DNA from 4 places in the Pseudomonas sp. SWRI18 genome. Region 1 is predicted to be linked to each of the others. Evidence: predicted binding sites of a transcription regulator. Region 1 holds the regulator's gene; each other region holds the start of a gene.

Region 1 (7,933 bases):
CTGCGCGTGGTTGGTAAGTCTGGCCGAGGTGCTGCTGCCTTTGGGCCTGGCCCTTGCCGCAGGTGCGATGCTGCTGGTGGTGACCCACGAAGTCATTCCTGAATCGCGGCGCAATGGTCACGAAAAGCTCGCCAGCCTTGGGCTGTGTATCGGTTTTTGCCTGATGATGGTGATGGATACCGCTTTGGGCTGAAGTCGTTGCGACCTCATGCCCGTCTCAGAGGGTGAGTTCACTCACCCTCATCGAAGTAGTTGTTGATCAGCGCCACCAAGGCGTCCATCGCTTCCTGCTCCTGCTCGCCTTCGGTCTTCAAGTGAATCCTGGTGCCCTTGCCGGCCGCCAGCATCATCATGGCCATGATGCTCTTGCCGTCGACCATGGCGTCCGGGGTGCGCCCGGCGCGGATCTGGCAGGGGAACTGGCCGGCGACGCCGACGAACTTGGCCGAGGCCCGGGCGTGCAAACCCAGCTTGTTGATGATTTCAATTTCACGAGCGGGCATCGCGGGTGTGTTCCTTTCAGCTAAGGTCGCGGTGGCGGACCTGGACGTTCTTGAGGGTTTTTTGCAGCACCTGGCCCAGGCGCTCCGTCAGGTAGACGGAGCGGTGGTGACCGCCGGTGCAGCCGATGGCAATGGTGACATAGGCCCGATTACTGGCGGCGAAGCGCGGCAGCCATTTGAGCAAGTAGCTGGAAATGTCCTGGAACATCTCCTCTACATCCGGTTGTGCGGCCAGGTAATCGGCCACCGGCTGGTCCAAACCGGATTGTTCACGCAGCTCCGGCTTCCAGTAGGGGTTTGGCAGGCAGCGCACATCGAATACCAGGTCGGCATCCACCGGCATGCCTCGCTTGAAGCCAAACGACTCCACGAGAAACGCCGTGCCCGGCTCCGGCTGGTTCAACAGGCGCAGCTTTATGGCATCGCGCAACTGGTAAAGGTTAAGGCTGGTGGTGTTGATCTTGAGGTCGGCCAGGTCAATGATCGGCCCCAGCAGCTTGGTTTCGTCCTCAATGGCTTCGGCCAGCGAACGCTGGGCGCTGCTCAGAGGGTGACGCCGGCGGGTCTCGGAGAAGCGCTTGAGCAGGGTCTCTTCGTCGGCGTCCAGGTACAACACGTCACAATGGATATGCTTGGCGCGCACCTCCTCGAGCAGTTCGGGGAACCGCGAGAGGTGGCTTGGCAGATTGCGGGCGTCAATCGACACCGCGACCAGCGGCTGCGCCAGCTCCGTGTGGATCAGCGCGCGCTCGGCCAGTTCCGGCAGCAGGCCGGCGGGCAGGTTGTCGATACAGTAGAAACCGTTGTCCTCAAGAACGTTGAGGGCGGTGCTTTTACCCGAGCCGGAACGGCCGCTGACGATGATCAAACGCATGGTTACTGCCCGTTCTGTTCATCCAGGACAACCTGGTACAGCGCCTCGTTGCTGCTGGCACTGCGCAGCTTGTCGCGTACTTCCTTGCGGTCGAGCATGCTGGCGATCTGCCGAAGCAGTTCCAGGTGTGCATCGGTGGCGGCTTCCGGGACCAGCAGTACGAACAGCAGGTCGACCGGTGCACCATCGATGGCGTCGAAATCGATAGGAGCGTCCAGGTGCAGCAGCGCGCTGACCGGTGTCTCGCACCCTTTGAGGCGGCAGTGAGGAATGGCGATGCCGTTGCCAAAACCGGTGGAACCGAGTTTTTCACGGGCAATCAGGGCCTCGAAGACATCTTGCATCTCCAGTTCAGGCACTTGGCTGCTGATCAGGTTGGCAATTTGTTCGAGGGCGCGCTTTTTACTGCCGCCCGGCACGTTCACAAGGGAACGGCCGGGGGTCAGGATGGTTTCAAGTCGGATCATGGGGGGAGAGTTAACGACCTGTACCTTGCATCAGGTGCAGATTCTTTTCCTTATGCTTTTTGAGTTGGCGGTCAAGCTTGTCGGTGAGCAAGTCGATCGATGCATACATGTCTTCATGCTCGGCGTTAGCAACCACTTCGCCACCGGGAATCTGAAGGGTCGCCTCGATTTTCTGCTGAAGCTTATCGACCTTCATGATGACCTGCACATTGGTGATCTTGTCGAAATGTCCTTCAAGCTTCTTCAGCTTCTGCTCGACGTATTCGCGCATTGGAGGGGTGACTTCTACATGGTGTCCACTGATGTTGACTTGCATACAGCTTCTCCTTCGTTGCCAGTGCATAAAGCGACAGGTAAGGAATACCTGCCACTGGAACGCTGCGGCCCGCCCGTCACATCAAACGCTTACGCTCGCTGGAAGGCGCGATCCCTAGGGACTCGCGGTACTTGGCGACGGTTCGACGGGCGACCTGAATGCCTTGTGCCTCCAGTAAACCAGCGATCTTACTGTCACTCAATGGCTTTTTCTGATTTTCCGCGGCAACCAGTTTCTTGATGATCGCGCGGATCGCCGTGGACGAGCATTCGCCGCCTTCGGAGGTGCTCACATGGCTGGAGAAAAAGTATTTCAGCTCATATATACCTCGTGGGGTATGCATGAATTTTTGCGTCGTTACCCGGGAAATCGTCGATTCGTGCATGCCTACCGCCTCGGCGATGTCATGCAGCACCAGCGGCTTCATCGCTTCGTCGCCGTATTCCAGGAAACCGCGCTGGTGCTCGACGATCTGGGTGGCGACTTTCATCAGGGTTTCGTTGCGGCTCTGCAGGCTCTTGATGAACCAGCGCGCTTCCTGCAGCTGGTTACGCATGAAGGTATTGTCGGCGCTGGTATCGGCGCGGCGTACAAAACCTGCATATTGCGGATTGACCCGCAGACGCGGCACCGACTCCTGGTTCAACTCCACCAGCCAGCGCTCGTTGTCCTTGCGCACGATCACGTCGGGGACTACGTATTCGGCCTCGCTGGATTCGATCTGCGAGCCGGGGCGCGGGTTGAGGCTCTGTACCAGCTCGATGACCTGGCGCAGGTCGTCTTCCTTGAGCTTCATGCGGCGCATCAACTGGCTGTAGTCGCGGCTGCCCAGCAGGTCGATGTAATCGGTGACCAGACGCTGGGCCTCGGCGAGCCAGGCGGTCTTGGCCGGCAGCTGGCGCAGTTGCAGCAACAGGCATTCGCTGAGGTTGCGCGCGCCGATACCGGCGGGCTCGAATTGCTGGATGCGGTGCAGGACGGCTTCGATTTCGTCCAGCTCGATGTCCAGCTCCGGGTCGAACGCCTCGAGGATTTCCTCAAGGGTCTCGTCCAGGTAGCCTTGATTGTTGATGCAGTCGATCAGGGTCACGGCGATCAAGCGATCGGTGTCCGACATCGGTGCAAGGTTCAATTGCCACAGCAGATGGCTCTGCAAGCTCTCGCCAACCGACGTGCGGGTGGTGAAGTCCCACTCGTCATCGTCATTGCTGGGCAGGCTGCTGGCGCTGGTCTGGTAGACGTCTTCCCAGGCGGTATCGACGGGAAGTTCGTTGGGAATGCGTTCGTTCCAGTCGCCTTCCTCAAGGTTGTCCACCGTGGGGGCGGTCTCCTGGTAGGAGGGTTCCTGCACGTCGGAATTGGGTTTTTGCTCGATGTTGTCGGCCAGTGGGTCTGCATTATCGAAGTCGTCGCCTTCTTCCTGGCGTTCGAGCATCGGATTGGACTCCAGGGCCTCCTGGATTTCCTGTTGCAGGTCCAGGGTCGACAATTGGAGCAGGCGGATGGCCTGTTGCAGCTGCGGTGTCATCGTCAGCTGCTGGCCCATTCTCAGGACTAGCGATGGTTTCATGGCAGGGGCTTAACACCTTATTCGCCGGCGCAATGCGCCATCCACGACAGGGCGCGTGAGCGCCAAACATAAGCAAATTATATGCCTGATATCGGGGGCTTTGCCTAGAGCGCGGTAACAATAAAAATCCGGAGGTTTTCATTGACTCCCGCGCACCTTGGCAAACGGCCTTTCACCGCGTTTTTCAGACAGGCCGGCTTACAGGCGGAACTCATGACCCAGGTACACTTCCTTGACCAGTTCGTTGGCCAGGATGGTGGCGGAATCGCCTTCGGCGATCAGCTGGCCATCGTTGACGATATACGCGGTTTCGCAGATATCGAGAGTCTCGCGGACGTTGTGGTCGGTGATCAGCACGCCAATGCCCTTGGCCTTGAGGTGATGGATGATCTGCTTGATATCGCCCACCGAGATCGGGTCGACGCCGGCAAACGGTTCGTCCAGCAGGATGAACTTGGGTGCGGTGGCCAGGGCGCGGGCGATTTCCACACGACGACGCTCACCACCGGAGAGGCTCATGCCGAGGTTGTCGCGAATGTGGTTGATGTGGAATTCCTGCAGCAGGCTTTCCAGCTCCTTGCGGCGGCCGTCACGGTCGAGTTCCTTGCGGGTCTCGAGGATGGCCATGATGTTGTCGGCGACCGACAGTTTGCGAAAGATCGACGCTTCCTGCGGCAGGTAGCCAATACCGGCGCGGGCACGGCCGTGCATCGGCTGGTGGCTCACGTCCAGGTCATCGATCAATACACGACCCTGGTCCGCCTGGACCAGCCCGACGATCATGTAGAAGCAGGTGGTCTTGCCGGCGCCGTTGGGGCCAAGCAAGCCGACGATCTGGCCGCTGTCGATCGACAGGCTGACGTCGCGCACGACCTGACGGCTTTTGTAGGCCTTGGCCAGATGCTGGGCTTTCAGGGTTGCCATTACTCGGCCTTCTTCTTCGGCTGGATGACCATGTCGATGCGTGGGCGTGGCGCGCTGACCTTGGTGCCGTTGGCGCGGCCCGCCTGCGCAACCTGGGTCTGGGTGTTGTAAACGATCTTCTCCCCTTCGGTGGAGTTACCGTCAGCACTCAGTACCTTGGCCTGGTCGATCAGAACGATGCGATTTTGCTGCGCATGATATTGGATAGTCTTGCCATAGCCCTTCATAGGGCCAGGATCTTCAGCCTTTTGCTTCTGTTCGAAGTAAGCCAGATTGCCTACCGAAGTCACCACGTCGATGTCGCCGGACTGCGTGCGAGTCAGTGTCACCGTGTTGCCGGTGATCTTCATCGAGCCCTGGGTGATGATCACGCCGCCTGTATAGGTGGCGACGCCTTGCTTATCGTCCAGTTGCGCATCGTCAGCCGAAATGTGGATCGGCTGCTGGCTATCGTTCGGCAGAGCCCAGGCGCTCACGCTTCCCAGTGCTGCGCCCAGGCCGAGCAAAATAGGGAGAGTTTTAACGAGCCTCATACTGTCCTCTTACGTTCGATAGCAGGTGTATCCTGCTTTCTTTCAAATACGCTTTCATTCCCTTGCCAGTCGATACACCGCCAGCGCCGTCGATTCTAACGTTTTGCTCGGTCTGCGCATATTGCTTCTGCGGGAATACGGTCATGCGACTGCTGGTAATCACGGTCTCACGTTTTTTATCATCAGTGCGCGCGATGCGCACCGAGTCGATCAGTTCCACCTCGGTACCGTCCGGGTTGACCTCGCCACGCTTGCTGGTGACGTGCCACGGGAACTCGGTGCCGCGGTAAATGTTCATGTCGGGGTTGGTCAGCAGCGTGATTTCACTGGCTTTGACATGCTCGACCTTATCCGAGGTCATTTCGTATTGCACCTTGCCATCGGGCAGGAACTGCACGCTCCTGGCATTAGTGGCGTAATAGTCGATAGCGCCTTCGTCAACCTGCGCGGCAGGCTGGTCGAGAAAGCGCTCCGGGCTGATATTCCAGTAGCCCACCGCCAGGAACAGCGCGGCGATGACCCCGAATAGCAGGAAGTTGCGAATCTTTTTGCTCAGCATAAAACGCTCTATAAGTAGGCGGCGTTGGCCGCTTCAAGGCTGCCCTGGGCACGCAGGATCAGCTCGCAGAACTCGCGGGCGGCGCCTTCACCGCCACGGGCGGTGGTGATGCCATGGGCGTGCTCGCGAACAAACGCCGCCGCATTGGCGACGGCCATGCCCAGGCCCACACGGCGAATCACCGGCAGGTCGGGAAGGTCGTCGCCCAGGTAGGCGACCTGCTCATAGCTTAGGTTGAGTTGGCCAAGAAGCTCGTCCAGGACCACCAGTTTATCCTCGCGGCCCTGATACAGGTGAGCAATTCCCAGGTTTTGTGCGCGGCGTTCCACAACCGGGGTTTTCCGGCCGCTGATAATCGCCGTTTGCACGCCCGCCGCCATCAGCATCTTGATGCCCAGGCCGTCGAGGGTGTTGAAGGTCTTGAATTCGCTGCCGTCCTCGAGAAAATACAGGCGTCCATCGGTCAGCACGCCGTCAACGTCGAAAATCGCCAGCTTGATGTTCTTGCCGCGTTGCAACAGGTCGCTGCTCATTTACATCACTCCCGCACGCAGCAAGTCGTGCATGTTCAGGGCGCCAATCGGACGGTCGTCACTATTGACCACCACCAATGCGCCGATCTTGTGGTCTTCCATGATCTTCAATGCTTCGGCTGCGAGCATTTCAGGGCGAGCGGTCTTGCCGTGGGGCGTCATCACCGCATCAATGGTGGCGGTGTGAATATCGATGGCGCGGTCCAGGGTGCGGCGCAAATCACCGTCGGTGAATACGCCGGCCAGGCGTCCGTCGGCTTCCAGGATTACAGTCATGCCCAGGCCCTTGCGGGTCATTTCCATCAGCGCGTCCTTCAGCAGCGTGCCGCGCTGGACATGGGGCAGTTCATCGCCCGAGTGCATGACGTTTTCGACTTTCAACAGCAAACGACGGCCCAGGGCGCCGCCCGGGTGCGAAAACGCGAAGTCCTCAGCAGTAAACCCACGGGCTTCCAGCAGCGCCACGGCCAGGGCGTCGCCCATGACCAGCGCGGCGGTGGTGGAGGAGGTCGGCGCCAGGTTCAGCGGGCAGGCCTCATGGGCCACGTGAACGTTGAGGTTCACTTCGGCGGCCTTGGCCAGCGTCGATTCCGGATTGCCGGTGACGCTGATCATCTGGATGCCCAGGCGCTTGATCAGCGGCAGCAGGGTCACGATTTCGTTGGTGGTGCCGGAGTTGGATAGGGCCAGGATGATGTCATCCTTGGTGATCATGCCCATGTCGCCGTGGCTGGCCTCGGCCGGGTGCACGAAGAACGCGGTGGTCCCGGTGCTGGCCAGCGTGGCGGCGATCTTGTTGCCGACGTGACCCGACTTGCCCATGCCGACCACGACCACGCGGCCCTTGCTGGCCAGAATCATCTCGCAGGCGCGTACGAAATCTGCGTCGATATGGGCCAGCAAGCCTTCCACGGCTTCAAGCTCGAGGCGGATGGTGCGTTGCGCGGATTGGATAAGGTCGCTGGATTGGCTCATGTCTGGAATCGTATAGCCTGACGAAAAGTCGGCGATTATAACGGTAATGATCAATTCCCTCACGCAAGTTCGTCAGGGTTTATGCGTGATGCGCTTGAGATTCATCTCAAGCAACGTTTTTTCCTTGTCTTCAATCCGAACTAGCGCTGTTCCGGCCTTGGGCGCCTTGTACCAGCAGTGATATAGTTCGCCGCCAGTTCGGTCCGCCCTGCCCATGCGGCAACTAATGCGCAGCTATTGCACCAACGTTGCAAACGTTTGTCGCAAGCGTGGTGTCTGAGTGAGAGGCTGCATCCCAAGGAGTTTAGATGAGTGCCGATAACGCCTACGCGGTCGAGCTGAAGGGACTTTCCTTCAAGCGCGGGACGCGCAGCATCTTCAATAATGTCGATATCCGCATTCCCCGCGGCAAGGTCACGGGCATCATGGGGCCTTCCGGCAGCGGCAAGACCACCCTGTTGCGCCTGATGGGCATGCAATTGCGCCCCAGCGCCGGCGAAGTGTGGGTCAACGGCCAGAACCTGCCGACCCTGTCGCGCAGCGATCTGTTCGACGCGCGCAAGCACATGGGTGTGCTCTTTCAGAGTGGCGCACTGTTCACCGACCTCGATGTGTTCGAGAACGTGGCCTTTCCGTTGCGGGTGCATACCCAGCTGCCTGATGAAATGATTCGTGACAT
Region 2 (7,933 bases), on a different contig from region 1:
ACGATGTTGGCCATGGCCGGGTTCACTTCCGAGTTGATGTACTCGAAACTGACTTCCATGATCGCCTGCCAGGCTTCCTTCAAATCGATGAAGGCTTGCTCCAGCACCATGCGCACCACCCGCAGCTCGGTGGGGGTGAATTCGCGGCCTTCGATCTTGGCGTGACGGCCGTCGCCGCCGAAGAAGTTGTCCACCAGCTTGAACACCAGCTTGGCGTCAAGGATGAACAGCGCGGTGCCGCGCAGCGGCTTGATCTTGACCAGGTTGAGGCTGGTGGGCACGTACAGCGAGTGCACGTACTCGCCGAACTTCATCACCTGCACGCCGCCCACCGCCACGTCCGCCGAACGGCGCAGCATGTTGAACATGCTGATGCGGGTGTAGCGGGCGAAGCGCTCGTTGATCATTTCCAGGGTCGGCATGCGTCCGCGGACGATGCGATCCTGGCTGGTAAGGTCGTAACTTTTGACGCTGCCGGGCTCGGCAGCCGTTTCGGTCTGTACCAGACCGTCGTCGACGCCATGCAACAGCGCGTCGATTTCATCCTGGGACAGCAGGTCTTGCACGGCCATGTCGTGATCCTACTGCAATACGAAGTTAGTGAAGAGCGCCTGCTCGACCACGACTTTGCCGAGTTCCTTCTGGGCCACTTCCTGCACGCTGGCGGTAACCTTCTGACGCAGCATTTCCTGGCCCACCGGCGTGGCGAGTGTGTCGAAGCCCTGGCTTGAAAACAGCATCACCAGGTTGTTGCGGATCACTGGCATATGCACCTTGAGGGCATCCAGGTCCGACTGGTTACGCGCCAGCAAGGTGATGCTCACCTGCAGGTAGCGTTGACGGCCGTTCTGATTGAAGTTGGCGACAAAGGCCGGAAGCATCGGCTCGAAGATTGCCGGTTGCTTGACGTTAGTGGCGGTTTCGGCGGCGGGCGCCGGTTTCGCGGCGCTGCTGTGCATGATGTACCAGGTGCCGCCCACCGAGGCGCCAATGGCCAGGAGCAGGCCCACGACTATCATCAGGATAAGCTTGAGCTTGCCTTTGCCCGCCGGTGGTTTTGCTGCTGCGTCGTCGCTCTTCGCCATGCCAATAATCCGTCACTATTCGGGGATTCATAGATCTACGGGAAGGCAAGAGCAAGTGTTATGCCAGAGTTGTCTGGGCTATCTGCAAGAGGACCACGAAATTCGCCACACCACAGGTCCCCTGTGGGAGCGGGCTTGCTCGCGAATGCGGTGAGTAGTGAGCGGGCTTGCCCCGCGCTGGGTGGCGAAGCCGCCCCAAACCAGGCGACTCGGTTCTACCTGGAGGTCGGCGGTGTTTTTATTGGGGCCGCTTCGCACCCCAGCGCGGGGCAAGCCCGCTCACTACAGGCCACTATCGCAGGCAAGCCAGCTCCCACATGGCGGAGTTTCGACAGCAATCAGGCGTAGTAATCGACGGCGCTGGAACCGACCACGGTGGAGGTCACCGGCGTTACCGCTTCGGCCACATCGATGGCGTTGCCGCTGTCGCCGTTATCGCCACCCCGCCCGCCGCCACTCACGCCACGGGTCTGGGCCTGTTGTTGCTGCTCCTGGCCGCGGGACTGGTCGGACACATTTACATCCACTTGCCCCATGCCCTGCTGGGCAAACATTTCGCGCAAGCGGCCGGACTGGCTTTCCAGGGCTTCACGCACCACCGGATGCGCGCTCATGAAGTTGACCTGGGCCTGCTGGTCGGCGGTCATGTTGACCTTGATGTCCAGGCGGCCGAGTTCAGCCGGTTGCAACTGGATCTCCGCCGACTTGAGGTTGGCGCTGGACAGGTACATCACGCGGTTGACGATCTCGTCGGTCCAACCGCTCTGATGCATGGCCAACGGTGCGTTGGCTACCGGCGGCAAGGCATTGGCGGTTTTCGGCGTGGCGGCCTGGGTCAACGCGGCCAAGCGATTGGCGAAGTCGTCGACTCGGGTATCGCTGCTGGCGTTCTTCAGGTCCTTGAGGCCGTCTTCGATCAGCCCGCTGAAGGCTTTGTCGCCGCCCTCGGTGCTGTCCTTGGTGGCTTGCTGGTCGACCATGGTGGCCATGCCGGCAGCGAAATTCTGCGCGGCGGTCGGTTGATCCAGAGTCGACGGCGGCGCGGTTTTCGCCGTCGCCTGGCTGCTGGCCGACACGTGCCCACCCTGCTCCATCGCCAGGCGTACAGCCGGCATGGCGTCCAGGGGATCGGCTTGCGGATCGAAGGTTGGCTTGGCCGGCTCGGTCGCAATGATCGGCGTCGCCACCACCGGCAGGGCCTGGTCATCGGTGGCGGCGACGGGCACCGTGGTCTCCACAGGAACCGGCACGGCCACCGGGGTCACGCTGGCGATCAACGCCGGGTCGACTACCGGATCAACCGGGGGCAGTTGTACCAGGCTCGGGTCGACAGCTGCGTCGTCATCGCTGCTGGCACTGTCATCGGTCTTGGCCGGCGGGCTGGCAGGCAAGGTATTGCCGCTATCGGCAACCGCTGGCGTACCGGCGGCAGGCTTGTCGCCGCCCGCCACAGGTTTGGCGCTGGCGTCGGCCGGCTTGTCCCGCGTGGGTTTGGCCGCGCTGTCGTCGGCCTTGGCGCTGGGCTTGGGACCCTGGCTGGCAAACACTTGAGCGAAGCCAGGGCCCTTGTCCCGTGGGTCCGCAGCGGCTGCCGGCGGGTTGACGGCGGGCGCTTGAGGCTTGGCCGCGGGGGCAGCCTGAAGGAGCGAATTCGGGGCGACTGGCATAGGTAAAGGTCTCCACTGCATGGGGATCGGGGATGCAGTACGAAGAGATAGAGCAAGAGTCGGGCCAGGTTGATCGTTCCCATGCTCCGCGTAGGAACGATCATTGGGTCAGAGCTGAAAGCGCTGGCGCTCGGACTCATACAGCGGCCTGACCAACGCAAACTCCTGATCAATCTGGTCCACCAACGCCCCAAGTTCCGCAGCGGGACCGGCGGACTCCTCTTCAAGCTGCTGGCACAGTTGCGTCAGCCGCACCGCGCCGAGGTTTCCACTGCTTCCCTTGAAACTATGCGCGATCAGCCCCAACGCCTTGGCGTCATCGCGCGCCTTGCGCAGGGCCTCGACGCGCTTCTGGGAATCATCAAGAAAGGTCTCGAGCAGCTTGGGATACTCGCTTTCCATGACCTCCTGCAAACTTGACAACACGTCGGGGTCCAGATGTAGATCAACCACTTGCTCGCTCCTTGATCAAGAATCGGTGGATTATGCCAGAGCCTCCCAGGAAAACTCTACGCAGACACGACGCCCGCCTTCGGACCAGCGTACCGCGCTGCACAGTTCGCGCACCAGGCTCAAACCCCGGCCAGACAGGCGGTCGATGTCCTGCGGCCGCGCCAGTACGTGCTCCACGTCAAAGCCCGGCCCGCTGTCTTCGACACACAGGCTCAGGCGACCGCCCGCCTCCGTGGGCAGCACCTGCACCTGCACGCGCACGTGACCACTGCTCAATTGCGTCAGGCGCTCATTGCGCTGGCGATAATACTCGGCGAACCCCTGGGCATCGCGCTTGAGCCGCGAATCCAGGCCCAGCACGCCATGTTCCAGCGCATTCGAATACAGCTCGGCCATCACGCTGTAGAGCGCCCCGCTCTGCTCACGCAACCCGTGGATCTCCAGCAGCAGTTGCAGCAGGTACGGCAACGGGTTGTAGCGTTTCAAGGTTTCGGCACGAAACTCGAAGTTCGCCGACCAGTTCAGCGGAGAGGACTGCCCACTGTCGGCGTACAACGGCCCCGCCGCGCGAAGCGACTGGCCGGCCTGGAGGGTGATTTCCAGCATGCTCACGTCATCGCGCGCCTCACCTCGAAACGCCGCCAGGGCCTGCTCGATCTCGTCAAATAACCGATCAGGCTCGCGATTGGCGGCGAACACCTGCTGCAAGCGCTCTGCGCCAAACAGCTGATCATCAGGGCCGGCCGTCTCCAGCACACCGTCGGAGAGCAGGAACACCCGGTCGCCCAAGGCCATGGGCCAGACTTCGGTGCGATCATCAAAGGCCTCGGCCGACAGCACGCCCAGGGGCAAATGCCGCGATTCCAGCGGCGTGCGCTTGCCGCTGGCAATTTCATGTACATAGCCTTCAGGCATGCCGCCGTTCCACACCTCCACCACGCGCCGCTGCGTGCTCAGGCACAACAGCGTGGCGCAGCAGAACATGTCCACGGGCAGGATGCGCTTGAGCTTGGCGTTCATCTCGCGCAGGGTCTGCGCCAGGCCGTAGCCCTTGGCAGTCATGCCGTAGAAGACTTCTGCCAGGGGCATGGCGCCCACTGCGGCCGGCAGGCCGTGGCCGGTGAAATCACCGAGCAGCACGTGCATGTCACCGGAAGGCGTGTAGGCCGCCAACAGCAAGTCGCCGTTGAACAGCGCATAGGGCGATTGCAGGTAGCGGATGTTCGGCGCGGCATTGATGCAGCCCGAATGCGCGACCTTGTCGAACACCTCCTTGGCCACCCGCTGCTCGTGCAGCAGGTAGTCGTGATGCTTGGCGATCAGGTCACGCTGCTCCAGGACCGTGGCCTGCAACCGACGCAAGCGGTCCATGGCATTGATCTTGGCCGCCAGGATCAGCGGATTGTAGGGCTTGGGCAAAAAGTCATCGCCGCCGGCATCCAGGCACTCGGCCAGGTCGGCGCTTTCGCGCAACGAGGTGAGGAAAATGATAGGAACCAGCGCTTCACCGGCCAACTGCTTGATCCATCGCGCGGCGGCGAAGCCATCCATCACCGGCATCAAGGCATCCATCAACACAAGCTGCGGACGCTCGCGGGCGAATACCTCAACGGCTTGCTCGCCGTTGGTGGCGGTGAGTACCTGATGGCCCTGGCGGCGCACGATGGTCGACAGCAGCAGCAGGTCGGCGGCGCTGTCTTCGGCGATCAGGATCGTCAGCGTCTCGAGGGGGGCCAGGACGCTCAATTGATGTCGAACAGCTTATCGAAGTTGGAGATCGCCAGAATCTTGCGCACGTCGGCGTTGCAGTTGATCACACTGACATCCGACTCATCGCCGCCGGCGTGGTCCCGCAGCAACAGGAGCATGCCCAAGGCAGAACTGTCGATGTAGGTAGTTTCCTTCAAGTTGACGACATAGGCTTCAGGCACCTTATAGAACCGCTCGTAGGCTTCACGAAAGGCCTGGTGGCTACCGAAATCGAACCGGCCCTTGATGGCGATCGTCAACTTCTTCCCGTCCAGGGAGACTTCTGACTCGATTGACATGCGACTGCTTCCTTGTCATTGGCGATGAAGGAAGGTTTAGCAGGTGAACTGAATGTGGGCAACACGACGAAGCAAATGTGGGAGCTGGCTTGCCTGCGATTGCGGTGGGTATCTACACAACTTTCAGAGGCTGACTTCACCCCCTGTGGGAGCTGTCGAGCTTTAGCGAGGCTGCGAAAGCGGTGGGTCAGGCGAAAAAAATGCCAGCAGTGCCGCCGCCTTCGCAGCCTCGCTGGGGCTCGACAGCTCCCACATTTTGAACCGAGTTCAACATGAATACCGGTCGGCTCTAAGGCCGCCGCGCTTTGTTTTTGATCTTGATCTGGGGCGCCCCGTCAACCACGCTGGCCGTAATTCGATATTGATTTGGGGGGTAAACCGGCAGGACGCCGGTTTAGCCGCCCCGCGCCATGGATGGCGCGTGGCGGCGGCCCCCCAAATCAATGTCGGATTACGGGCATGCCGAGCCTAGGCGAGGCACCGAGTGGTGGGGCGAAGCGTTTTGGGTTACTTTTTGCGCTCTTCAAAAAGTGACCCGCCGTAAGGGCGGAACCCTAAGCCGCCGTTACCGCAGCAACGGATATGTACTCGGTCAAACCCAAAAAACGGTCGGCCCGTAGGCCGCCCTCGCCACACACCGTCGAAAGTTGTGTAGATACCTATGCTGCGATTGCGGTGGGTCAGCTTGCTCATCTGGCACTGATACATCGCTATCGCAGGCAAGCCAGCTCCCACATTTGACGGAGCCGGCAGTTAGAATTGGGACTGGCGTGGCAGCCGTTGTGACAGCTCGTCCAGCAGCTTCTGCTCGCGCTTGTCTTCCAGCGCCCTGGCCTCGTCGATGTAGCGCTGCACCAGCTTGCGCAGCCCTTCGACACGGGCGAACGCCTGTTGCCAACTTTCGCGGGCTTTATCCAGGTTGTTCTGGTGCCATGCCAGGCTCTGGCGTTGCTGGCCGACGGCGGTTTCCAGCTGGTTGAGAAAGCCCTGGTAACCCATCAGCCATTGGCCCGACACGCCTTTGGCACCACGGTCGATCCATTGCTGCTGGTACTCACTGCGAAAACGCTCCAGGTCGCCCAGCTTGCTTTCGGCCAGGCGCACCTGGCCCTGGAAGTAGCCCAGGCGTTGCACGGCGGTTTTCTCGGCCTTCTCGGCCATGTCCACCACCGGAGCCAGGCGCGCAGCGCGGCTGTTGGCCATGGCTTAGCCGCCCGGCGCGGGCGCGAAGATCGACTGCAGGTGCGCTTCGCTTTCGCCCATGCTGATCTTGTCGTTGAGGCCCTGGCGCAGGTAGGTCACCAGTTGCGGTTGCAGGGCGATGGCCAGGTCGGTCTCGCGATCACCACCGGCCACGTAGGCACCGACGCTGATCAAGTCGCGGCTCTGCTGGTAGCGCGACCACAACTGCTTGAATTGTTGCGCACGGGCCATGTGCTCCGGGGTGACCACCGCCGGCATCACCCGGCTGATGGACGCTTCGATGTCGATGGCCGGGTAATGCCCTTCCTCGGCCAGCCGCCGCGAGAGCACGATGTGGCCGTCGAGCACGCCCCGCGCCGAGTCGGCAATCGGGTCCTGCTGGTCATCGCCTTCGGACAGCACGGTGTAGAACGCGGTGATCGAGCCACCGCCGGCCTCGGCGTTACCGGCGCGCTCCACCAGCTTGGGGAGTTTGGCGAACACCGACGGCGGATAACCCTTGGTCGCCGGCGGTTCGCCAATGGCCAGGGCGATTTCCCGCTGGGCCTGGGCGAAACGCGTGAGCGAGTCCATCAGCAACAGGACGTTCTTACCCTTGTCACGAAAATATTCGGCGATGCGCGTACAGTACATGGCGGCGCGCAGGCGCATCAGCGGTGCATCGTCCGCCGGCGAAGCAACCACAACCGAGCGCTTGAGGCCTTCTTCACCGAGGCTGTGCTCGATGAACTCCTTCACTTCGCGGCCTCGCTCGCCGATCAGCCCCACCACAATGATGTCGGCCTCGGTAAAGCGCGTCATCATGCCCAGCAACACCGATTTACCCACGCCGGTACCGGCGAACAGGCCCAGACGCTGGCCGCGGCCGACCGTCAATAAACCGTTGATGCTGCGAATGCCCACATCGAGCGGCTGGCTGATGGGGTTGCGGTTGAGCGGGTTGATGGTGGGGCCGTCCATCGGCACCCAGTCTTCGGCCTTCATGCCGCCCTTGCCGTCCAGCGCGCGGCCGGCGCCGTCGAGCACGCGGCCGAGCATGCTCATGCCCATCGGCAGGCGGCCAGTGTCGGCCAACGGCACCACGCGGGCGCCGGGCGCGATGCCGGCGATACTGCCCACCGGCATCAGGAAAATCTTATTGCCGGAAAAACCCATCACTTCGGCTTCGACCTGCACCGGATGGTAGCTGTCGTCGTTGATCACCATGCAGCGGCTGCCCATGGCGGCGCGCAGGCCCTCGGCTTCAAGGGTCAGGCCGACCATGCGCAACAGGCGCCCCTCGAGGATCGGTTGGCCGGGCAACTGCGTGGCGTCGGTGTAACCGCTCAAGCGCCTGGCGAAGCTGGTGCGATCAAGGCGCATCGGCGGCGTCCAGGTCCAGGCTCAGGTCGGGCTCGGCCGGGTTCAATACCTGCTCGTGGGCTTGGTCCAGCAGCTTGGCCATGATCTGGCTGATGCGGGTTTCCACCGTGGCATC
Region 3 (7,933 bases), on a different contig from region 1:
TGCGGGGCGTTCCTCGCCAAACAATTCAACGCGTAACCTTATGGGGCGCCGGATATTTTCTGACGCGCACAAAAAACCCCTCTTACGAGGGGTTTCTTGTGGAGCGCCGATGCATCAGGTCATCTGAATGATGGTCTGCATGATGGTGCTCTGGGTGGAGATGGTCTTGGCGTTCGCCTGGTAGTTGCTCTGGGCCTTGATCAGGTCCACCAACTCGTTGGTCAGGTTGACGTTGGAGTTCTCCAGGGAGTTGGCCACGATCGAGCCCAGGGTACCGGCTTGCGGGGTGTCATAACCCGGCTGGCCCGAGGCGAAGGTCTCTCTCCAGGCGGTGCCGCCCGATGGCTGCAGGCCTTGCTCGTTGTTGAAGCTGGCCAGGGAGATCTGGCCGATGGCCTTGCTCTGCTGATTGCTGAACGTTGCGAACAGTACGCCGCTGCCGTCGATTTTCAGGCCGGTGATCTGGCCGGTGGCGTAGCCATCGGTGACCGGTGGGTTGCGGTAGCTGGCCGAATTGTACTGGGTGATATTGGCCATGTTGACGGCAATGCCACCTGGGTTGGCAGCAGCGCCGTTGTCTGCCCAAACCCCATTGACCATGGCACCCGGCTTCCAGTCCGCGATGGTCAGCGTAGTGTTGGAGACGGTAGCCGGCGGCGTTGTGATCGTCGAAAGCGTGCCTGCGGTATCAAATGTCAGCAGCTTTCCTACAGGCGGCGTGGCAGCCAGCGTCGAACCATCCGGGTTGCGCCCGTCGATCGTGGTGTAGGACATCCACTTGTTGGAGTCGGTCTTCACCATGTACTGGACCATCGAGTGGGCGTTGCCCTGGGTATCGTACAAGGTGGTGCTGTATTGCGTGGTAAAGGTACTGGTGTCGGACGGATCGAACGGCTTGGTGGTCTGGTTGATCGCTGGTTCCGAAGAGTTCAGGTTGCTGGTGGAGTCCACCTTGCTGGACGCCTTCGGCGGCAGGTTCGACAGATTCAGTTGCAGGTCGACGAGGCCGCCCTTGGTGACCTTGCCGTTCTCATCCGCCGCGTAGCCTTGCAGGCGCGAGGTCCCGGTGTTGTTGGTGATGTAGCCGTCCTTGTCGGCACGGAAAGCGCCGCTGCGGGTGTATTCCAGCGAACCGTCGCTGCCCTTCTGCACGAAGAAACCACCGCCCTGGATCGCCATGTCCAGCACGCCGCCGCTGCCATTGACGTCACCCTGGGTGAACTGCTGGGACACGGCCGCCAGGTTCACACCGTTGCCGATGCTGTTCTGGCCGGTGCCCAATTTGGAGGCGGCGTAAATGTCCGCGAATTCCGCACGGGACGACTTGAAGCCAGTGGTCGCGACGTTGGCGATATTGTTGCCGGTCACGTCCAGTTGTTTGTTGGCCGCATAGAGGCCGCTAAGGCCGATGTTAAAAGACATGTTTCTCTCCCTCTGCCGTCGTTAGCCGGCTCTATGTACCGATAGTCTGGATTTGCGACAGCTTGACGCTGCCCATGCCGCCTGCAAGGTTCAACAGCATTTCGCCGCCGGTCTTGCTCAGGGTCACGCTCGTTACCGTCGCCGGCAGCGAAGTGGCCAGGGCAACGGCGTCGCCCTTATCGTTCTTGGTGGTGGCATTGAAGGTGTAGGTGCCCGCAGGGGCGACCTCGCCCTTGTCGTTTTTGCCGTCCCAGATAAAGTCGGAGGTGCCTGCACTCTGGGCGCCCGTGTCGATGGTGCGCACCACATTGCCGTCTTTGTCGGTGATCTTGATGGACACGTTGCCCGTGGCCGCCGTGACGGCCACCGAGCCGGTCATGCTCTTGCTGGTATCCACCAGCGCCTTGTCGGTCTGGGTGATGATCGAACGTCCGACCAGCGACGACGCCTGCAGCGCTTGCGAAGAACTGAAGTTGCTCGAGATGTTATTCACCGAGTCGTTCAGGGTATTGATGCCTTCCAGGCTGCTGAATTGCGCCAGTTGGGCCACGAACGCGCCGTTGTCTTGCGGCGACAGCGGGTTCTGGTTTTTCAGCTGAGTCACGAGCAATTGCAGGAACGCGTCCTTGCCCAGCGACTGGCTACCCGTCGCCGTCTTGGTGGCGTCGCCGACGCCGCTGTTATTCGTGGCAGTCTTGACCTTGTTGTTGAAAAGGTCCTGGACTGCCGTGTTGTTTGAAGTATCAACGATGGCCATTATTTGGCGCCCCTTATCACTGACCCAGGGTCAGGACCTTCTGCATCATGGTTTTGGCGGTATTCATCATTTCCGCGTTGGTCTGGAACGAGCGGCTGGCGGAAATCATGTCGGCCATTTCCTCGACCACGTTGACGTTGGGGTAGTAGACATAGCCCTTTTCGTTCGCGGCGGGATGGTTGGGTTCGTAGCGGGCTTCCAGGTTGCTCTGGTCTTCAACCACGCCGAGTACCTGCACGCCGGAGCCTGCGGCGCCCTGGTCCTGGAACAGCGAATCGCTGCCGCCGTTCTGGCCGCCCTGGAACATGGTGGCGAACACCGGGTGACGGGCGCGGTAGGTCTGGTCAATGCTCGAAGACACGGTCTCGGCGTTGGCGATGTTACTGGCGACGGTGTTCAAGCGCGTGGTCTGCGCGCTCATGCCACTGCCGGCAATATTGAAAACACTGGACAGGGACATGGCTTACTCTCCACGCAGGGCTGACATCAGCCCTTTGAATTTGCTGTTGAGCAGGGTAAAGCTGGCTTGGAAGTTCACCGAGTTCTCGGCGTAGGCCGATTGCTCCAGTTGGGCGTCGACGGTGTTCTGGTCGATCGACGGCTGCATCGGCGTGCGATACAGCAGCGACTCGTCACCATTGCTCAGGCCTTGCGCTTCGATATGACGGTTGTTGGTCATGTTCAAGGCGAAGGTGCCATTCTTGGTCTTGTCCTGCTGTGCGGCGAGCACGGCGGAGAAGTCCAGGTCCCGAGCCTTGTAGTTCGGGGTGTCGGCGTTGGCAATGTTGTTGGCCAGGACTTCGGCGCGCTGGGCGCGGAAGCCCAGGGCTTGTTCGTGGATACCGAGCGCTTTATCGAAGCTGATGCTCATGGCGGAAACCTTTAGGCTGACCTGCTGTTCGTTAACAGGGCTATAGCAAGGCGCATGCCAATTCTGAGAGAGCCCGTATTCCGGGGCTTTGCGGGGAGGTTGCCGGCGGCGATGCCAGAAAAGCGGCAAGGGGTTTCCGCGTGGCGCCAGTAAAGCGGCAATGGGTGTTGCCGCTATTGGAAGGATTGCCGCAAAAAAAATGGGAGCCAGCTCCCACACAAAGCCTGGCTCCCACACTTTTTGACCTGCGAATTACTTGGCCTGGTAAATGATCCCAGGGCTGCACTGCACCATCTGGTAATGGTCCGGCAAACCGTTCAGCGCTTCGGAAGCACCGAGGAACAGGTAACCGCCGCGCTTGAGCGTGCCGTGGATGCGCAGCAGGATGTCTTTCTTCACCTCGGCCGAAAAGTAGATCAGCACGTTGCGGCAAAACACCATGTCGAACTTGCCCAGGCTGGCGTAGCTGTCGAGCAGGTTGAAGGAACGAAACTCCACACGGCTCTTGATCGGCGCCTTGATCGCCCAGCGCCCCGCCCCTTTCGGATCGAAGTAACGCTGCAGGCGCTCCTGGGACAAACCGCGGCCCAAGGCCAGGCTGTCGTACTCACCGGTCTTGCAATTGGTGAGCATGGTCCCGGACAAGTCGGTGGCGACGATTTGCGCCCCGGCCTTCAACTGGCCCATGTTGGTCCGCTCGAACTCGTCGATCGACATAGAAATCGAGTACGGCTCCTGCCCCGAGGAACACGCGGCCGACCAGATGCGCAGGCGCTGGCCCGGGCTGGCCTTGATGGCTTCCGGCAGCACTTTGCTCTTGAGTACCTCGAAGGGGTAGGTGTCGCGAAACCACAAGGTTTCGTTGGTGGTCATGGCATCGACCACCATCTCCTTGAGACCGCTGCGTGGCTGGCCCTGGATCCGCTGAACCAATTCGCTGAGGGACTTGATGCCCTGCTGCTCCATCAGTTTATTGAGACGGCTGGAAACCAGGTATTGCTTGTTTTCACCGAGCAATATGCCACAGGCTTTTTCCAGGAATACCCGGAACTGTTCAAAATCCAAATTACCTGTAGACACTGATACCGCCTCTAAAAAAACGTGTGACCGCCAGGGGAAAAAACCCTAGCTGTGATCTGCTGCCTTGATCCGATCGACGACCCGGGATGCCAGGTCATCAGGACGGAATTTGGCCAGGAAGTCATCGGCACCGACCTTCTTGACCATCGCCTGGTTGAATACACCCGACAATGAAGTATGCAGGATGATATGCAATTTTTGCATGCGCGGGTCGCTGCGTATCTCGGCCGTGAGGGTGTAGCCGTCCATTTCCGGCATCTCGATGTCGGAAATCATCATCAAGAATTCTTCTTCGGGCTTCTTGCCTTCATCGACCAATTTGCGCAGGTAATCCAGCGCCTGACGGCCATCATTGAGGGCCACCACCTCCACGCCGACCGTTTGCAGGCAACGCGTCACCTGCTTACGCGCCACCGAGGAGTCGTCCACCGTCAGTACGCGCAGGGAGATTGCCTTGTGCGCCGTGTCGGCATCGACCACACCGACCGAGATCGTTTCCGACGTCGGCGCCACTTCGGCCAGAATTTTCTCGACGTCGATGATTTCCACCAACTGGTTATCAACCCGCGTCACGGCCGTGAGGTAGTGATCGCGGCCAGTGCCCTTGGGTGGCGGATGGATCTCTTCCCAGTTCATGTTGACGATGCGTTCCACCGAGCGCACCAGGAAACCCTGGGTCTTGGTGTTGTACTCGGTAATGATCACGAACGGGTTCTCGCGGTCCTGCAAACCCGCCGAACCGGTGGCCAGGGCCAGGTCAAGAATCGGGATCGTCGCGCCACGGATACTGGCAACGCCACATACCACCGGACTGGACTTGGGCATGATCGTCAGCTTGGGGCATTGCAACACTTCCCGCACCTTGAACACGTTGATGCCATATAGCTGCTTGCCATCGAGGCGAAAAAGCAACAACTCCAGGCGATTCTGCCCTACCAGCTGTGTGCGCTGGTTTACTGAATCCATTACTCCTGCCATGCCCAGACTCCTACGCTAAAACCTTTGGGGGTGCGACGCGCACCCAACACGAAACGGCACGAGCTTTGCTATTTACTAGATCATGGATATTAAAACGACGGTTTCCCGACGCCCCACCCTGATACGGTTTTGCAGATGCCTCTGCGTACCGCTGGCGCTGCTTGCCTTGGGCCTGGGCACCAAGGCCCGCGCTGATAACGTCACACTGCCTGATGTACTTATCGGCGTCACTCAGGGCTTTCTTGAGTTCACTGTAGAAGATTATCTGGCGACCACACAGACGCCGGGGCGTTATGAAATCCAGGTCAGCCAGTTGGACCCGCGCCTGCGCATGCCAATGTGCGACAAGGAATTGACAGCCACTCTGGAAAGCCCGGCCCAGCCCATCGGCCGCGTGACGGTCAAAGTGCGCTGCGAAGGCGCCTCGCCCTGGACCGTGTTCGTGCCGGCCCAGGTCAAGCTGTTCCGCGATGTGGTGGTGGTTGCCCGCCCGCTCAAGCGCACCGGCATCATCGGTTTTGAGGACGTCGTGTTGCGCGAACGGGACATCAGCATGATCAGCCAGGGCTACCTGACTTCCGTTGATCAGGCCGTCGGGCAGAAATTGACCCGACCAGTGGTCACCGACCAAGTGATCACCCTGGTACATCTTGAGCAGGCCGAAGTGATTCGCAAGGGTGACCAGGTGGTGATTTCCGCCAGCAGTGGCGGGTTGAACGTAAAAATGCCGGGTGAAGCGCTGGCCAACGGTGGCATGAGCGAGCAGATCCGGGTCAAGAACCTCAACTCCAACCGCGTGATCAAGGCGCGGGTCACAGCCCCAGGGCAAGTGGAGGTCGCTTTATAGATCACTGGTACAGGACGCCGGCATTTCCTACACTGTGCACGAGAAGTCCCGTGTGGAGATTTATTGTCATTCGCGCCTAAAGTTTGTTTGGGTATGGCCGAAAACATGGCAAGCGTCCAAATACCCAGAGGTTTTTTGATCATGGTCATCGATTTCAGCCGTTTAAATAACACCCCGACGACGTCAGGCACTGCGCGTACTACCGGCAAGGAAAACGTAGAAGCCAAGGCCCCGCCACTGCCCGCTAAGGCAGAACAGGCGAGCGCCAGCCAGAGCGGGGAGTCCGTACACCTGAGCAATGAGGCTCAACAGTTGCAGAAGGTCACTGACTCGCTGCGCGATCAACCGGTGGTCAATAAAGCCCGTGTGGCCGAATTGAAACAGGCAATCGCCGATGGCAGCTATAAAGTCGACAGCAACCGTGTAGCCAGCAAGCTGCTCAATTTCGAAGCCGAGCGCTAGGCAAAGGCCTGCGCCGGGCTTTTGGACGCTTAAACCCCAAGGCCAGCCATGCATCACGACGAAAATCTGCTTCAACTGATCCTTGATGATCTTGAGCCGACGCAACAACTGCTCGAGCTGCTCAAGGAAGAATCCCTGGCCCTCTACGGCCGGGACATGCCGCTGCTGGAAGAAATTCTGGCGCGCAAGCAGTCGCTGATTGTCCTGCTGGAACAGCACGGCAAAAAGCGCAGCCAGATCCTAATCAGCCTGGGCCTGCCGGCTGACCATGACGGCCTGGCGCAACTGGCCAGCCACTCCTCGGTCGGCGATCAATTGCTCGCCCAGAGTAAAGAACTCAATCAACTGCTCAGCCAGTGCCAGGAAGCCAACCTGCTCAACGGCCAGTCGATCCAGCTTCAACAAGCTACGACCGCCAACCAGTTGCGCATACTTCACGGCGGCGAGCCTCCAGCGCTCTACAACGCGCAGGGTTCCACCTCGCGCCTGGTCAAGCCAAGCACCCGCAGCCAAGCCTGACGCGGGTTTTACAGCGTGGCCTATCCAAGGCGCGCCACATACTGGCAGAATGCCCGCTCTTGCGTGTAGTCGTATTTTGTCTGGAGATGGAAGAACCGTGTTCAACGCCCTTAATGCGGAAGATGCCCCGCAGCCCCCCAAGGTCCTCACCACGCCTCTGGAAATCGCCAGCACCTTGCGGATGCTGCAAGAAAGTCACGACCCGCTGATCATCTCCTTCCACGAACGCAGCCAGCGCTTCCAGAGTTACCTGGTGGACGTGGACCGTGACGGCCACAAGATGATTCTGGATGAAATGATTCCCCGCGACGGTGAACGCCACCTCGAAAGCGGCGAACCCTTTCGCATCGAAGGTTTCCACGACGGCGTGCGTGTCGCCTGGGAAAGCAAAGGCACCCTCACCGTCAGCGAAAAAGACGGCCACCGTGTCTACACCGGCAGCATGCCTGACGAGGTGGTCTACCATCAGCGTCGCAATGCCTTCCGCGCCGCCCTGAAGCTGGCGCAGCTGGTCAACATCGAACTCGATGGCGAGAAGCTCCAGGCACCTGTGCGCGGCAAACTCCTGGATATTTCCGCCACCGGTTGCAAACTGCGCTTTGAAGGGGACATTTCCGAGCGCCTGCAGCTGGGCCAGGTCTACGAGCGCTTCATGGCCGCCCTGCCCTTTGGCAGCATGACCACCTCGGTCGAACTGCGGCACCTGCACTTCGAAGAACGGATCAACATTACCTTCGCCGGCGTGCGCTTTCACAACATGAGCGGCCTGGTGCAGCGTCAAGTCGAACGTTTTGTCTACCAGCTGCAACGCGAAGCGCGGCGCTTCGACAAAGACGACGATTTTTAACCTGAAATCGCGATAAAAAAACGGGCGGTTCCTGATGGGAACCGCCCGTTTTTGCGTTCAGGGGCGCGCCCTGCTCAAGTCATGCGGATGCTCTTCGGGACCCAGCGGCTCCGGCGGCCCTTCGAAGGGCGGCTCATCGGTCGATGGCTG
Region 4 (7,933 bases), on a different contig from region 1:
GGCCCTGAGCCTGTGCGCCAGCGCCATGGGCGAGTATTTCAATGACCATCCCGAAACCCTGAGTGGCGACCTGCAGGCGTTCTATTTCGAGGTACTGCAATTCGCCAAGGTCGCCGAGCTGTTCAACGAACACTTCATTTTCGATATCAGCAAGCGTCAGCTCCTGGGCAAACGCAGCAGCTCGATCCTGTGCCTGCGCAATGTGGTGCCCGCCGAATTCATCCGCCCACGGCTGGCCGCCGCCCGCAGCAGCACGCTGTTTTCGGCGACCCTGAGCCCTCGTCACTACTACGCCGACTTGCTCGGGCTGCCGGCGGATACAGCCTGGATCGACGTGGAGTCGCCGTTCAAGGCGCAGCAGTTGCAGGTGCGCATCGTCGATGCAATCTCCACGCGCTTCGTCCATCGGCACGCCTCGCTGGAGCCGATCGTCGAGTTGATCGCCCGCCAGTACGCCCAACAGCCCGGCAACTACCTGGCGTTTTTCTCAAGTTTTGATTACCTGCAGCAAGTGGCCCGGCTGTTGGCCGAGAAACACCCGCAGATCGCGTTATGGCAACAGTCACGCGGCATGGCCGAGGCCGAGCGCCAAGCCTTTCTCGATCAATTCACCGAGCATAGCCAGGGCATCGGTTTTGCCGTGCTGGGCGGCGCGTTCGGTGAAGGCATCGATTTGCCGGGCGCCCGTTTGATCGGGGCCTTTATTGCGACGCTGGGCTTGCCGCAACTGAACCCGGTCAACGAGCAGATGAAACTGCGCATGGCCGCGATCTTCGGCGCCGGTTACGACTACACCTATCTGTATCCCGGGCTGCAGAAAGTGGTGCAGGCGGCGGGCAGGGTGATCCGCAGCCAGCAGGACCACGGTGTGGTGATGCTGATCGACGATCGGTTCGGCGAGGCGCGGGTGCGCCAGTTGTTGCCACGCTGGTGGGCACCCACTGTCTGTGGGAGCGGGCTTGCTCGCGAAGGCGGTGTGTCAGTCAAAGATGTATTCATCTGAACCACAGCATTCGCGAGCAAGCCCGCTCCCACAGTTTTAATCCGAGATGTGTTTCAGACCACTTCCAGGTACGAGCTGTGAATCGCTTGCGCCAGTTCGCGCACAGTGTCGATGAATTCGGTGAGGCGGCTGTGCAGCCCGTCCTCCAGAATCTCATCGATACCGGTGTACCTCAGCCGTGCCTCGAACTCCGCCGCCAGCCGCTGGGCCGTGCGCCCGTAACTGCCGGGCAAATCGGCGAGGATGTAGCTCAACTCCTCGATGCAGGCGTGCAACGAGCGCGGCACATCGCTGCGCAACAGCAGCAGCTCGGACACCGAGCGTGCATTCAGCGCATTCGGATACAGCTCCGTATACGCCTCGAACGAGGACAGCGCACGGAGCAGGGCGCTCCACTGGTAATACCCGCGCGCCGACAAGTCGCTGACCTCTTCGGACTCTTCGCCAAACATCTCGTAGCGCGCATCCAGCAGGCGCAAGGTGTTGTCCGCGCGTTCGACAAAGGTACCCAGGCGAATAAACCGGTAGGCGTCATTGCGCATGATGGTCCCCGACGTAGCGCCGCGGAACAGATGCGAGCGCTGCTTGACCCAATCGCAGAAATGGCTGATGCCATGCCGCGCCAGGCCGCCGGCGGCGATGCTGCGCATCTCCAACCAGGTGGCGTTGAGGTTTTCCCACATGTCGGCGGTGATGCGCCCGCGCACCGCATGGGCGTTGCCGCGTGCGGCGCGCAGGCAGTTGTAGATGCTGGCCGGGTTTTCCTCGTCAAGAGCGAAGAAGTGCAGCATGCGCTCGGCATCCAACTGTGTGTGACGCTCGAGGTAGCTCTCCAGGGTGCCGCTGCTGAGCAACGACATGGCCAGTTCATCCAGGCCATCGCTACGCCCGGCCTGGGGCATCAGCGACAGGGAGTAACTGACTTCGAGCATGCGTGCCAGGTTCTCGGCGCGCTCCAGGTAACGGGACATCCAGTACAAATCCGCGGCGGTTCTACTCAACATACTCAGCCCTCCACCACCCAGGTATCCTTGGTTCCGCCGCCTTGCGACGAGTTGACGATCAACGAGCCTTCCTTCAATGCCACGCGGGTCAGGCCGCCGGGCACAAGGCGGGTTTCCTTGCCCGAGAGCACAAAGGGACGCAGGTCGATATGCCGAGGGGCGATGCCGTTTTCGACAAAGGTGGGGCACGTGGACAGGCTCAGCGTGGGCTGGGCGATGTAGGCGTGAGGCCTGGCCTTGATGCGTTGGCGGAAGTCCTCGATTTCGGCGGCGCTGGCGGCCGGGCCGACCAGCATGCCGTAGCCACCGGAGCCCTGGGTTTCCTTGACTACCAGCTCCGGCAGGTTGGCCAGTACGTGGGACAACTCATCGGGGTTGCGGCATTGGAAGGTCGGCACGTTCTGCAGTATCGGTTCTTCATCCAGGTAGAAACGGATCATGTGTGGCACATAGGGGTAGATCGACTTGTCATCGGCCACGCCGGTGCCGATGGCGTTGGCCAGCACCACGTTGCCGGCGCAGTAGGCGGCCACCAGGCCGGGCACGCCAAGCATGGAATCGGGGTTGAAGGCACTGGGGTCGAGGAAGGCGTCGTCGATGCGCCGATAAATCACGTCCACCGGTTTGGGACCGTCGGTGGTACGCATGAACACCTTGAGGTCGTGCACGAACAGGTCGGCGCCTTCCACCAGTTCCACGCCCATTTCCCGGGCCAGGAACGCGTGCTCGAAAAACGCACTGTTAAAGCGCCCAGGCGTCAGCACCACCACATTCGGGTTGTCCAGGCGGCTGGAGCTCTTCAAGGTCTTGAGCAGCAGGTTGGGGTAGTGATCCACCGGCGCGATGCGCTGTTTGGCGAACACCTCGGGGAACAGGCGCATCATCATCTTGCGGTCCTCGAGCATGTAGCTTACGCCGCTGGGGGTACGCAGGTTGTCCTCGAGCACGTAGTAGGTGCCGTCGCCATCACGCACCAGGTCCACGCCGGAAATATGCGAATAGATGCCCCGGTGCAGGTCCAGGCCGACCATGGCCTTCTGATAGCCCTCGTTGCCCAGCACCTGTTCTGCCGGAATGATCCCGGCCTTGATAATGCGCTGGTCGTGGTAGATGTCGGCCAGGAACATGTTCAGGGCGTTGACGCGCTGGATGCAGCCGCGTTCGATCAGGCTCCACTCACTGGCGGGGATGCTGCGGGGGATGATGTCGAAGGGGATCAGGCGCTCGGTGTCGTGTTCATCGCCATACAGCGTGAAGGTGATCCCGGCGCGGTGGAACAGCAAATCGGCTTCACGGCGACGCTGGGCCAGCAGTTCCGGCGGCGTATTCGCCAGCCAGCGGGAGAAATCCTGATAATGCGCACGACACGCGCCGTCTGCATCATTCATTTCATCAAAGAAAGATCGAGCCATTCCAGTACCTTGTCAGTGCCGAGCAGAGCAGGGGGGTGGCACTGCCGTTTCAAAAAACGCATTTTTTATGAGCCCGTGGCTGAGGGTGCCAATGGGCCTGGTCCTTACTTTCTTGTGAGGTCGGCTCTGGGTCGTGGGGTAACGAATGCTCCTGTTTTCGGCCAGATGAATGGATAAAGCAATGCCTGTGCCGAGTTCCCTTCGAAGCGGACGATTTAACCTGCGACAAAAGAACATGTTGTAGCGAGCGGGCTTGTTGTGGCGAGCGGGCTTGCCCCGCGCTGGGCTGCGCAGCGGCCCCAATATGATCACCACAGTGTGTCAGGTACACTGCGTTGGCAGGTTTGGGGCGGCTTCGCCACCCGACGCGGGGCAAGCCCGCTCGCCACAACAAGCTTGCCCGTCATAGGGGCAGCGCACGCCCCAATCAGGTGCACGAACAAACTTGAACTTCGCCCACGGCCCAATCTTCTAATGGGCCTCGAACCCGCGTGGAGTAGCGACGTGCCCAGAATCATTTCACCCGACACCCCGGAATCGAGCCTGACCGATCACAGCGAACACAACGCCAAGATCTTCGGCTCGCCCAAGGATCGCCTTGACTTCTACCGGCGCGAGATCCAATACGAAACCTCGATCCTGGCCAACCGCACCGATGCCTACCTGACGGCGCAGTCGTTCCTGGTGATCGCCTTTGTCTCCGGCATGGGTAACCTGAACCCCGAGTGGGGCAAATTGTTTACCCTGGTGGTCCCGCTTTTTCTGGCGCTGCTGGGCATTCTCAGCTCCCTGAACGCCTGGCCAGGGATTCGCGCGGCCTATGACATCATTGACCACTGGCATTTCAAGCAGAGCGAACTGTTGCGCAGCGAACCAGTGATGGGTATGGCCTACGATGAATCGCCGCTGTTTTCCGAAGTGGAGTCGACCCACAAGGGTTACCGCAAATCCTTGCTTTTTTCCGTGCGCACGCCCTGGATCTTCATGGTGTTCTGGATCTTGCTCGCCGCGTATGCGGTGTACATTCAGTTCGACAATCCGGGCTCGTAAGCAATTGGAACTTCAGCGCCTCGCGCGCGACCTTAGATTTACGCAGGCTGCATTTTCCCGACACTGCGAAGAGGTGACCCATGAATACCAGCCACGATCCCCAGGCCAGCGGTCGCAACGAACCGGCACCCGCTACCGCCGCCGACGCGCCCAAAGACCCGGTCCCGGCCAAAGACCCCACGGCCAAGGAAAACGACTACAGCCCGGACTTCAAGAGTGAGCCTGAGCCCAAGACGCAAACCGATGCCGATATCGATACCCAAGGCGGTTAGAGGAGACGGTCATGTCAAAAGAACTGGATGAAGAGCTCAACGACCCAGGCAATGAAGACCCGGGTTCGTTGATGGATGACGCAGAAGTCCCGTTGAACGATCTGGACGAAGCGGCAGACGTCGGCAACACCGAAAATCAGGATTGATCCGGCGGCGGGCCAGAGGGGGCGCTGAGCTTGAACAACAGTTCATGCTCAGGCAGTGGGTCCAACGATACCTCCTGGCCCAGCACACGGTTGTCGATCAAGGTCTGGGCCTGCTCGCGGCTGATATTGACCACCGTGGCGCGCTTGCCGGTAATCACGTACACCACGTCCACGCCATGCGCAGCCAGCGCCGCCAGATAATCCGCGCGGGGCAGGTCTTCGCCTTGTTCGTATCCATGCTGCTCGCGCGCAGTCACGCCGCCGGCCTGCGCCAGGTACTGCTGCGAATAGCCCAGGCGTTGGCGTTCTTCCTGCAATCGTTGGCCTATCTTTTTCATGAGCTGGCTCGTGCGGTGAGTATTGCCTGTTTGAAACCCTGGCGCAGCGCAGGATTCAATTTTTTGCAGGCTCAGTGCGATGAACAACCTTACCCATTCAAGGTGATTCATGTGGGAGCTGGCTTGACTGCGATAGCATCGCCGTGGTGAAACTGATACACCGCATCGCAGCGTAGGTATCTACACATTTTGTAGTGAGCGGGCTTGTCCCGCGCTTGGTGGCGAAGCCGCCCCAATGAAAGACACCGCAGTGTTCCAGATAAAACCAAGTCGCCTGGGGGCCGCTTCGCAGCCCAGCGCGGGACAAGCCCGCTCACTACAGGGAGATTTGTCAGCCTCTGAAAGTTGTGTAGATACCTATGCACATCGCAGGCGAGCCAGCTCCCACACAAGCCAGCGCCGGTTTACAGGCGCTCCAGCAACAGACGCTTCAAGGTGTCCACCGGCAACGGCCGGCTGAACAGGTAGCCCTGAATCTGATCGCAGCCGGCCTCTTTCAGGAACGCCAACTGCGCCTGGGTTTCCACGCCTTCGGCCACCACTCGCAGGTTGAGGCTGTGGGCCAGTTCGATGATGGTGCGGGTGATCGCCGCATCCTGAGGGTTGGTGGTGACTTCGCGGATAAACGCGATGTCGATCTTCAATGTATCGATGGGAAACCGGCGCAGGTACGCCAGGCTCGAATAGCCGGTGCCAAAGTCGTCAATCGAGATCTTCACGCCCATGGCGTGCAGGCGCTGCAGGCTGGCGATGGTGTGCTGGGTGTTTTCCATCAGCGAGCCTTCGGTCAACTCGACCTCCAGCAAGTCGGGCGCCACGCCGGTTTGCGCGAGGATACGTGCGATATCGGCAATCAGGTCGCCTTCGATCAGTTGGTGGCCGGAGACGTTGACCGAGACTTCCACGGGGCCAATGTCACCGCTTTGCCATTCGGCGATCTGTTGGCAGACCGTGTCGATGACCCAGCGTCCCACGGGCACGATCAGGCCAAGGCTTTCCAGTATCGGCACAAACACGGCCGGAGACACCGCGCCATAGTTAGGCCGCTCCCAGCGCAGCAGTGCTTCCAGGGCGCAGATGCGGCCGCTGGCAACCTCGACCTTGGGCTGGTAGTGCACGCTGAACTCACTGCGCTCGACGGCCTGGCGCAACGCGTTTTCCAGGTCCTGGCGAGCCAGGTCATGCACGTTCATGCCGGTTTGCCGTGACGCCGGGTCAGGCGTATTGCCGGCCAGATCGCCGCGCGCCTTGAGCCGCAGCAGGTTACGCACGCGCAACCATAGCTCGACCCGTTCCACCGGCTTGCTGATGAACTCCTCGGCACCGGTTTCAAGCCCACTCACCCGTGCGCTCGATTCACTGAGCGCCGACAGCATGATGATCGGTATGCCCGCCGTGGCTTCATCGCCTTTGAGCCGGCTGGCCACTTCGTAGCCGTCCATGCCCGACATCATCACGTCCAGCAGGATCAGGTCCGGTGGCTGTTTCGCCACGCTCTGCAGGGCTTCTTCACCGCTGCCGGCGCTCAGGGTCAGGTAGCCTTCGTGTTGCAGCAGCGTTTCCAGGAGCTTGCGCACCTGGGGGTCATCATCAACGATCAACAACGTTGCGGGTTGGCTGGCCATGGAGCGGACTCACGTGAGGGGTCTGTCGGGCTGCAGCAAGGTGTCGATCACCTCGTACAGCTCCTTGTAACGCAGCGGCTTGATGATGTAGGCGTCGCACCCGGCCAGCCGGGTTTTTTCGCGGTCTTCTTTCATCGCCATGGCCGTCAGGGCGATCACCGGGATGTGCGCGGTCAGCGGGTCTTGCTTGAGCAGTGCGGTGGCGGCCAGGCCGTCCATGCCGGGCAACTGGATATCCATGAGGATCAGCGCCGGTTGCTGTGCGCGGGCCAGGGTCAGGCCGGTCTCGGCATCGGCTGCCCACAACACCGTGTGCCCGGCATTGACCAGCAACAAACGCGCCAGGCGCATGTTGGCTGCATTGTCTTCGACGATCAGGATCTCGGCCATGGGGCCTCCGGGGCGCGATGCAGCGGCAACCACACGACAAACCGCGCGCCGCAACCTTCGCGGCTGGCCACCGCGACACTGCCGCCGTGCAGGTCGGTCAGTTGCTTGACCATTGCCAGCCCCAGGCCCGTGCCTTCAAATTTGCGCGCCAGGCTGCTGTCGATCTGGCTGAACGCCTTGAACAGCTTGCCCATGTCGTCTTCGGCGATGCCTATGCCGGTGTCGCTGACGCTCAGTTCGAGGAATTGTTGATGCACACTCGCCGGCAAGGCGAAGTTGTATACCGGCCAGTCGCCGGGAATCTGCCCGACCTGCTCGCGCGCTACCTGGCGCACCGTCAACGTCACCGAGCTGCCGTGTTCGCTGAACTTGACGGCGTTGGCCAGCAGGTTGTAGACGATCTGCTTGGTCTTGCGCAGGTCGAGTGCCAGATGGCCGAGGTCTTCAGGGCTTTGCAGCTTCAACTGGATGCTCTGCAACGCCGCCTTTTCGCGCACGATCAGCAGGCTGTTGGCCAACAGGCCCGCCAGCTCGACGCTTTCCAGCTCCAGTTCCATCATCCCGGCCTCGACCTTGGACAGGTCGAGGATGTCGTTGATCAGCGACAGCAAGTGCTGGCCACTGGTGAAGATGTCGCCGATGTATTCACGCTGGGTCTCGCTCATCTCGCCGACCAACCCGTCCTTGAGCGCC

What was found. Region 1 encodes sigma-54, which starts transcription at its own class of promoters, with help from an activator protein. Its sites were predicted from a motif close to ANTGGCATNNANNTTGCTNT; they were not measured.
Region 2: the regulator sigma-54 is predicted to act here: its motif matches at 2,802-2,821, upstream of H0Z09_RS25290 (flagellar hook-length control protein FliK).
Region 3: the regulator sigma-54 is predicted to act here: its motif matches at 3,093-3,112, upstream of flgB (flagellar basal body rod protein FlgB).
Region 4: the regulator sigma-54 is predicted to act here: its motif matches at 3,595-3,614, upstream of H0Z09_RS08025 (circularly permuted type 2 ATP-grasp protein).

What each region holds. Positions count from the first base shown of each region.
Region 1 is NZ_JACCQQ010000003.1:202,306-210,238, forward strand. Features, by position in the region: gene H0Z09_RS05735 (ZIP family metal transporter) at 1-193, shown strand, start outside; gene H0Z09_RS05740 (HPr family phosphocarrier protein) at 231-503, opposite strand; gene rapZ (RNase adapter RapZ) at 520-1,377, opposite strand; gene ptsN (PTS IIA-like nitrogen regulatory protein PtsN) at 1,380-1,844, opposite strand; gene raiA (ribosome-associated translation inhibitor RaiA) at 1,855-2,160, opposite strand; gene H0Z09_RS05760 (RNA polymerase factor sigma-54) at 2,237-3,730, opposite strand; gene lptB (LPS export ABC transporter ATP-binding protein) at 3,929-4,654, opposite strand; gene lptA (lipopolysaccharide transport periplasmic protein LptA) at 4,654-5,187, opposite strand; gene lptC (LPS export ABC transporter periplasmic protein LptC) at 5,174-5,746, opposite strand; gene H0Z09_RS05780 (HAD family hydrolase) at 5,755-6,279, opposite strand; gene H0Z09_RS05785 (KpsF/GutQ family sugar-phosphate isomerase) at 6,280-7,254, opposite strand; gene H0Z09_RS05790 (ATP-binding cassette domain-containing protein) at 7,563-7,933, shown strand, end outside.
Region 2 is NZ_JACCQQ010000032.1:27,469-35,401, reverse strand. Features, by position in the region: gene fliM (flagellar motor switch protein FliM) at 1-572, opposite strand, end outside; gene fliL (flagellar basal body-associated protein FliL) at 582-1,085, opposite strand; gene H0Z09_RS25290 (flagellar hook-length control protein FliK) at 1,424-2,752, opposite strand; gene H0Z09_RS25285 (Hpt domain-containing protein) at 2,861-3,205, opposite strand; gene H0Z09_RS25280 (fused response regulator/phosphatase) at 3,236-4,951, opposite strand; gene H0Z09_RS25275 (STAS domain-containing protein) at 4,948-5,253, opposite strand; gene fliJ (flagellar export protein FliJ) at 6,007-6,456, opposite strand; gene fliI (flagellar protein export ATPase FliI) at 6,460-7,818, opposite strand; gene fliH (flagellar assembly protein FliH) at 7,808-7,933, opposite strand, start outside.
Region 3 is NZ_JACCQQ010000031.1:41,530-49,462, reverse strand. Features, by position in the region: gene flgE (flagellar hook protein FlgE) at 115-1,422, opposite strand; gene flgD (flagellar hook assembly protein FlgD) at 1,454-2,179, opposite strand; gene flgC (flagellar basal body rod protein FlgC) at 2,196-2,639, opposite strand; gene flgB (flagellar basal body rod protein FlgB) at 2,643-3,050, opposite strand; gene cheR (protein-glutamate O-methyltransferase CheR) at 3,303-4,130, opposite strand; gene H0Z09_RS25110 (chemotaxis protein CheV) at 4,176-5,108, opposite strand; gene flgA (flagellar basal body P-ring formation chaperone FlgA) at 5,191-5,955, shown strand; gene flgM (flagellar biosynthesis anti-sigma factor FlgM) at 6,097-6,417, shown strand; gene H0Z09_RS25095 (flagellar protein FlgN) at 6,466-6,936, shown strand; gene H0Z09_RS25090 (flagellar brake protein) at 7,034-7,783, shown strand; gene H0Z09_RS25085 (MFS transporter) at 7,841-7,933, opposite strand, start outside.
Region 4 is NZ_JACCQQ010000005.1:86,999-94,931, reverse strand. Features, by position in the region: gene H0Z09_RS08035 (ATP-dependent DNA helicase) at 1-1,003, shown strand, start outside; gene H0Z09_RS08030 (alpha-E domain-containing protein) at 1,057-2,007, opposite strand; gene H0Z09_RS08025 (circularly permuted type 2 ATP-grasp protein) at 2,010-3,419, opposite strand; gene H0Z09_RS08020 (hypothetical protein) at 3,924-4,469, shown strand; gene H0Z09_RS08015 (hypothetical protein) at 4,550-4,741, shown strand; gene H0Z09_RS27480 (hypothetical protein) at 4,753-4,887, shown strand; gene H0Z09_RS08010 (helix-turn-helix transcriptional regulator) at 4,878-5,225, opposite strand; gene H0Z09_RS08005 (EAL domain-containing response regulator) at 5,630-6,850, opposite strand; gene H0Z09_RS08000 (response regulator) at 6,860-7,240, opposite strand; gene H0Z09_RS07995 (ATP-binding protein) at 7,225-7,933, opposite strand, start outside.